2 regions of the Alicyclobacillus sp. SO9 genome follow, and region 2 is predicted to be linked to the other one. Evidence: a T-box and tRNA genes for the amino acid it is inferred to sense, from the RefSeq annotation. Region 2 holds a T-box; the other holds one or more tRNA genes.
What was found. The T-box of region 2 lies ahead of pheS (phenylalanine--tRNA ligase subunit alpha). A T-box ahead of a tRNA ligase gene usually reads a tRNA of that ligase, here a tRNA-Phe.

Region 1 (3,372 bases), 2.0 Mb from region 2:
TGAGCGGTTTAAGGTGATTTTGGGTGATTTGTAATGAGTTTTAGAAAAGGGCTTGATTAATAATGTGATTCTGTGTTACATTACTTCTCGCGCTTTTAAATTGTTGTTAAGCGATGTGCCCGTAGCTCAGCCGGATAGAGCACTTGACTTCGAATCAAGGTGTCGGGAGTTCGAATCTCTCCGGGCACGCCATAATCCTAATTACCGTGTGCCGTGGTGCTTAGGAGAATGCTTATGAGCCATTAGCTCAGTTGGCAGAGCACCTGACTTTTAATCAGGGTGTCGCTGGTTCGAATCCAGCATGGCTCACCATTGCAACTGTAAAGCTGCTGTAGTTGCTTCTAAATAACCAAGCGACAGCGTGACTGCTTGAAGGTCACGGACACATTGAAGGTCACGGACATATTGAAGGTCACGGACATATTGAAGGTCACGGACATATTGAAGGTCACGGACACATTGAAGGTCACGGACACACTGTCCGGAAACATGTTGCGTGGTGAAATCAGTATTTTGCTAGGAATACGGGGGTATAGCTCAGTGGGAGAGCACCTGCCTTGCACGCAGGGGGCCGTCGGTTCGAATCCGACTACCTCCACCAAGTGATCCTCGATAGCTCAGCGGTAGAGCATCCGGCTGTTAACCGGAGGGTCGTAGGTTCGAATCCTACTCGGGGAGCCATGCTTCCATAGCTCAGTCGGCAGAGCGCATCCATGGTAAGGATGAGGTCATCGGTTCGAATCCGATTGGAAGCTCCACAGACGGCCCCATGGTCAAGCGGTTAAGACACCGCCCTTTCACGGCGGTAACAGGGGTTCGAGTCCCCTTGGGGTCACCATTGTTCCAAGGCGTCGAAGTAAACGTTTGGGGCGGTTAGCTCAGTTGGGAGAGCACCTGCCTTACAAGCAGGGGGTCAGCGGTTCGAGCCCGTTACCGCCCACCAAATCTGAATACGCGATTTGCGCCGTCAAATATGCTTGGCGCTTGTGAAAGCCTGAAATACAGTGCATGAAGGGCATACATAGTTGCAGATGCACATGAGGATAAAAGGGCACGCGTAAGTTAAGACCGGAATATCATGTTGAAGGCAAGTTATTGACGCGGGATGGAGCAGTTGGCAGCTCGTCGGGCTCATAACCCGAAGGTCGCAGGTTCAAGTCCTGCTCTCGCAACCACATGGCTCGGTAGCTCAGTCGGTAGAGCAGAGGACTGAAAATCCTCGTGTCGGCGGTTCGATTCCGTCCCGAGCCACCACGCACTGAAATGATTGTGTTGGTATCGTGCCAGACAGTGCGCACAATTCGCGGAAGTGGCTCAGGGGTAGAGCATCGCCTTGCCAAGGCGAGGGTCGCGGGTTCGAATCCCGTCTTCCGCTCCAGAAGTACCTATAAGGTCACGGACAGACCGGATTCTCACCCAAGGGTTCCCCCTTCGGGAAGGACACCCTCAGGGACTGGCTCAAACCTACGGTTTCAGCGTCGGAATCCCGTCTTCCGTTTGAGTAAGACTAGCACATTGTAAGCATATCGGGATGTGGCGCAGCCTGGTAGCGCGCTACCTTGGGGAGGTAGAGGTCCCGGGTTCGAATCCCGGCATTCCGACCACATACTTGCGGCTATAGCTCAGAGGGAGAGCACCACCTTGACACGGTGGGGGCCATAGGTTCAAGTCCTATTAGCCGCACCATATGGCGGTGTAGCTCAGTTGGTTAGAGCACACGGTTCATACCCGTGGCGTCGGTGGTTCGAATCCACTCACCGCTACCAGACCTGACGTGCCACCTTGGCTCAGGGGTAGAGCGGCTCACTCGTAATGAGCAGGTCGTCGGTTCGAATCCGACAGGTGGCTCCAAAAGCGGAGGGATACCAAAGTGGCCAAATGGGGCGGACTGTAAATCCGTTGCGGAAGCTTCGAAGGTTCGAATCCTTCTCCCTCCACCACTGCACAAATCATGCTATGCAGCAGACAAGCTCCTCGACGGCTCACAGCCGCGGCGCTGGTCCACATATAGAACTATTCAATGGTGAATGTGGCGAAGTGGTTAACGCACCGGATTGTGGTTCCGGCATGCGTGGGTTCGATTCCCACCATTCACCCCACAATGGGGGGTAGCCAAGTGGTAAGGCAACGGACTTTGACTCCGTCATGCGAAGGTTCGAACCCTTCCCTCCCAGCCATCCCGGTCTTTTTATGAGACCGTAGTAATGCCGAATGGTGTAATGGTAGCACGACTGACTCTGAATCAGTTAGTCTAGGTTCGAGCCCTAGTTCGGCAGCCAAATTGGCCCTATCGTCTAACGGTTAGGACGCCGCCCTCTCACGGCGGTAATCGGGGTTCGAATCCCCGTAGGGTCACCATAACTTGGGTCATTAGCTCAACTTGGCAGAGCATCCGACTCTTAATCGGCAGGTTGAAGGTTCGAGTCCTTCATGACCCACCAAGTCTTCCTTGTGAGGGCGAGGCGCAAGAAGAAATACTTCCAATGGATATAAGTCTACCTGGTGTATTCACCTGAGAACGACGATCGCTGAAATCGGGTCGATGGCTGTATCCGTTATAATGTGGAGCTGTGGTGTAGAGGCCTAACATGCCTGCCTGTCACGCAGGAGACCGCGGGTTCGAATCCCGTCAGCTCCGCCACTAAGGGCCTATAGCTCAGCTGGCTAGAGCGCACGACTGATAATCGTGAGGTCAGAGGTTCAAGTCCTCTTAGGCCCACCATTGTAAACCTGATGATGAGATTCGTTAAGATGGAATTGCCTTCATCTAAATTGTGAGGGTGAGACGTCATATCGTACTTACAAATTGATGAATCTTAACGAATTAGTTCTGTTGAATCACATCACAGTCAGATTTGCAAAGAAAAAGTTTCCATTGGCTTTTTGCTTGAAAGATGGTATATTAGTCGATGCCGCCGCGAGAGCGGGCCGGACAACAAAGCCTTTAAAACCCGCGCCATAACAGCATTTTAAGACATCATGAACGACTTCAGGCGAGATGATTCAGCCGAGATTGACAAGCGGATGAGCGGAGAAAGATGTGCCGCCAAACCCAGTGGATTGACAGCAGAATGGTTCATCGGGATTTGAAGCAAAGGGTTCCTTGAAAACTAAACACACGAAAGAGACGCTTGTGTAAGAAATGAGCTTCGTCTGTTCTTTGAGAGAAGAGCAGTACAGGATATATGTAAGACCAAATTTGAGAGTTTGATCCTGGCTCAGGACGAACGCTGGCGGCGTGCCTAATACATGCAAGTCGAGCGGACTGATGGGAGCTTGCTCCCGGAGGTTAGCGGCGGACGGGTGAGTAACACGTGGGCAATCTGCCTGTCAGACTGGAATAACATCCGGAAACGGGTGCTAATACCGGAT
Region 2 (3,372 bases):
GTCACAGGAGCAGGACCTGGTTTCTGCTCGACCTCCACATCTTCCTTAAACATGACACGACGTTCAAGAATGGCTGAGACTTCATAAGCGAGTCCGCGCAAAGACATACAGTCAGCACGATTTGGAGTCAAATCCAGTTCGAGAATCGTGTCATCGAGGCACAGCAGTTTCACAGCATCTGCTCCGATTTCAGCATCCTCGGGTAAAATGTAGAGCCCGGTGGTCTGTTCCTTTGGCAGCCATTTTATCTCAAGTCCAATTTCCTCGGCCGAACAAAGCATCCCCTCAGATGCAATACCGCGCAGCTTCGCCTTCTTGATTTTGCCCCCCGGGAGTTTCGCACCCACAAGAGCCGTCGGGACTCTTTGCCCCGCTGCCACATTCGGTGCACCGCACACGATGGTCAGCAGTTCTTCTTGGCCGACATCAACGCGGCACACATTCAACCGGTCCGCGTCCGGATGAGGGGCGCAGTCAACGACGAGGCCCACAACCAATCCCTTTATTTCGCTAACGCGCGGCTCTACGGCGTCCACCGCTATACCTGCATTCGTCAGTTTTTCGGCTAGTTCTTCAGGGGAGACCCCTTCCAGGTCTACGACCTCTTCCAGCCACTGGTAAGACAGACGCATTCTATATCCTCCTCACAGCCTGGTGTATTCTCATATTCTCGAAAATTGCCGCAGTAACCGCAAATCGTTCTGGTACAACTGGCGAATGTCTTCAATGCCGTACTTCAGCATTGCAATTCGTTCTGGTCCCATTCCAAACGCAAAGCCGCTGAAAATCTTGCTGTCATAACCGGCGCCGTCCAGGACGTTCGGATGCACCATTCCCGCCCCCAGGATTTCCAGCCAGCCGGTATGTTTACAGACACGACAGCCGCTGCCTCCGCAGTTGGTGCACCGGACATCTACCTCTGCACTGGGCTCCGTGAAAGGAAAATAGCTCGGACGCAGTCGCACCTGTTGGTCTTTCCCAAACACTGCTCTCGCAAATTGTTCAAGTGTACCTTTCAAATCGCTCATGCGGATGTTCTTATCCACGACCAGTCCCTCAATTTGGTTGAATACATGAGAATGTGTCGCGTCGTCTTCGTCACGACGGTACACACGCCCTGGCACAATCACTTTGATGGGAGCATTCGGCTGCATGCTTTCCATGGTCCGTACTTGCATTGGTGAAGTCTGGGTCCGAAGCAGCAGTTCCTCTGTCAAGTAAAACGTATCTTGCATGTCCCGCGCAGGGTGGTCCTTGGGAACATTCAGCATTTCAAAATTGTACGTGTCTGTCTCTATTTCAGGTCCTTCGGCAATGGTAAAACCCATTCCCAAAAACACATCTTCAATCTCTTGGACAATCCGCGTAAGGGGATGGAGGCTCCCGTGAAACGGTTTCTTCCCGGGCAGGCTGATATCAACGCGCTCCGCGTCGAGCCGCCTTTGCAAGGCGACTTGCTCCAACTCATTTTGTACTTGCTCAAGAGCTGTTTCCAATTCTGACTTGACTTGATTGACGCTTTGGCCGAGTACGGGCCGATCTTCCTTTGCTAATTTGCCCATCTGTTTTGAAATTTGACTCAACTGACCCTTTTTCCCTAAATACTGTACGCGCCAGTCATCCAGAGTCCTTAAATCCATTTTGCCCCTTACGGCTTGCTCTCGAATTTCATGTAATGCCTGAAGGGCTCCATCTTGAAGTGAGTGTAACTCACCTTGTAACGCCGCTACGTCCACAATTGATCCTCCTTCTGTTCTGTCAGGTGATGAGCGAGAAGCCATTGAATCTCAGCCATCCAAAATAAAAAGCAATTCGTCAAAAGGGACGAATTGCTCGCGGTACCACCCTCATTGGTTCAGACGCGACTTTGAATTTTAGTGCGGTCTGAACCCACTCAGCTCCAAGATAACGGCTTGGCATCCGGTCGAACCTACTCGCGTAAGACCATAGTGAGAACACTTCCGTTGTTCTCCTACATTGCTTTCAGTACGACAGCTCCAGGGTGAACTTCCCAAACTCGCTCCATAGTCAGCTTTCAGTCAAGGCTGACCTCTCTGTCATGGACGCTGCTTTGGTACTCTCCCTTTCTTCGCCATTCACTTTACACCGATTCCGTTACAAACCTGCTCCGTTACAACGTAATCCGTTGCAACCTGCTCCGTTGTTCCGTTGCTCCGTCGCATTCTATGCGAAAGTATACAGAATGCAGCGTCCATCTGCAAGCAGCGGCAGGCAGTGCCACTGACTGGCTCCTGATTTTGCGGCCAAACCGACCCTAGTATGGGCCGCGAATCTCGTCTTTGACCTTCTCGTTGTAAAAATCGTTAAGCTTTGCCTTCTCCGATTCAGAGAAGGAAACAACCTTGGTTGCGCCCAAATTATCCTCTACTTGCTGTAAATTCTTAAACCCCGGAATTGCACAAGTGACTTCCGGCACGTCAAGAATCCAACGCAGTGCGGCACGCGTCATTGTGTCGCGATTTGAGGAGATCCAATCCAGTTCCTGTGCCAGTTGCACTCCCGTTTCAAAGGGAAGGCCCGCAAACGTTTCGCCGACATTAAACGCTTGTCCATCCCGGTTAAAGTTGCGGTGGTCATCTTCTTCAAATTGGTGTTTCGCAGTAAATTTTCCGGTCAGAAGACCGCTGGCAAGAGGAACCCGTGCCAAGATACCTACTCTGCGCGCTGCAGCTTTGGGAAACAGTTCTTGCATGGGCTTTTGCCGGAAGATGTTGAATATCACCTGTAACGCCTGTACTCCCGGGTAACGCAACGCTGCCAGACCTTCATCAACTGTCTCAACACTGACGCCGTAAGCCCGGATTTTTCCTTCCTGCTGAAGAGCGTCCAAAACTTCAAATACTTCGCCTCTCTCAATCACCCACTTCGGAGGGCAGTGAATCTGGTACAAATCAATTTGCTCGCGCTGCAATCGCTGCAGACTTCCATCGCAGAATTTCCGCACTGCGTCTTTCGAGTATGTATCTTCGCTCTCAATATCTGCGCCACGGCAGAACTTGCTGGCAATATAGATGTCATCCCGTCCTCGTGTCGCCTGTGCAAGCAGTTCCTCAGCGTGCCCGTCACCATAGACATCCGCTGTATCGAAAAAGTTGACGCCTTCATCCATAGCGGCCGCTAATGCCCTTAACGACTCCTTGTCATTGACTGAGCCCCAGGCGCCGCCAATCGCCCATGTTCCAAAGCTGAGCTCACTGACCTTAATTCCAGTCCGGCCAAGGCTGCGATATTCCATATCTGTACACTCCTTTATCTCGTCGTATAGCTGCTTATAGTGTAACAGGTCAATTATCGGCTTACCATTAACTTAACACCATCTTAGCACTATCTTAGCGCCATACCGCCAAGCCC

Region 1: it has a tRNA-Phe gene. The T-box ahead of pheS (phenylalanine--tRNA ligase subunit alpha) is inferred to sense a tRNA for this amino acid. The anticodon was not compared.

Annotation. Positions count from the first base shown of each region.
Region 1 covers NZ_CP066339.1:1,460,882-1,464,253, forward strand. Annotated here, with positions in the region: tRNA gene GI364_RS06450 (tRNA-Arg) at 116-192, shown strand; tRNA gene GI364_RS06455 (tRNA-Lys) at 237-312, shown strand; tRNA gene GI364_RS06460 (tRNA-Ala) at 527-601, shown strand; tRNA gene GI364_RS06465 (tRNA-Asn) at 607-681, shown strand; tRNA gene GI364_RS06470 (tRNA-Thr) at 683-758, shown strand; tRNA gene GI364_RS06475 (tRNA-Glu) at 764-838, shown strand; tRNA gene GI364_RS06480 (tRNA-Val) at 868-943, shown strand; tRNA gene GI364_RS06485 (tRNA-Met) at 1,100-1,175, shown strand; tRNA gene GI364_RS06490 (tRNA-Phe) at 1,179-1,254, shown strand; tRNA gene GI364_RS06495 (tRNA-Gly) at 1,304-1,378, shown strand; tRNA gene GI364_RS06500 (tRNA-Pro) at 1,528-1,604, shown strand; tRNA gene GI364_RS06505 (tRNA-Val) at 1,612-1,686, shown strand; tRNA gene GI364_RS06510 (tRNA-Met) at 1,690-1,766, shown strand; tRNA gene GI364_RS06515 (tRNA-Thr) at 1,777-1,851, shown strand; tRNA gene GI364_RS06520 (tRNA-Tyr) at 1,857-1,940, shown strand; tRNA gene GI364_RS06525 (tRNA-His) at 2,024-2,099, shown strand; tRNA gene GI364_RS06530 (tRNA-Gln) at 2,103-2,177, shown strand; tRNA gene GI364_RS06535 (tRNA-Gln) at 2,206-2,279, shown strand; tRNA gene GI364_RS06540 (tRNA-Glu) at 2,284-2,358, shown strand; tRNA gene GI364_RS06545 (tRNA-Lys) at 2,365-2,441, shown strand; tRNA gene GI364_RS06550 (tRNA-Asp) at 2,565-2,641, shown strand; tRNA gene GI364_RS06555 (tRNA-Ile) at 2,646-2,722, shown strand; rRNA gene GI364_RS06560 (16S ribosomal RNA) at 3,196-3,372, shown strand, end outside.
Region 2 covers NZ_CP066339.1:3,418,202-3,421,573, forward strand. Annotated here, with positions in the region: gene pheT (phenylalanine--tRNA ligase subunit beta) at 1-632, opposite strand, end outside; gene pheS (phenylalanine--tRNA ligase subunit alpha) at 663-1,640, opposite strand; T-box leader at 1,818-2,099, opposite strand; gene GI364_RS16050 (aldo/keto reductase) at 2,276-3,256, opposite strand.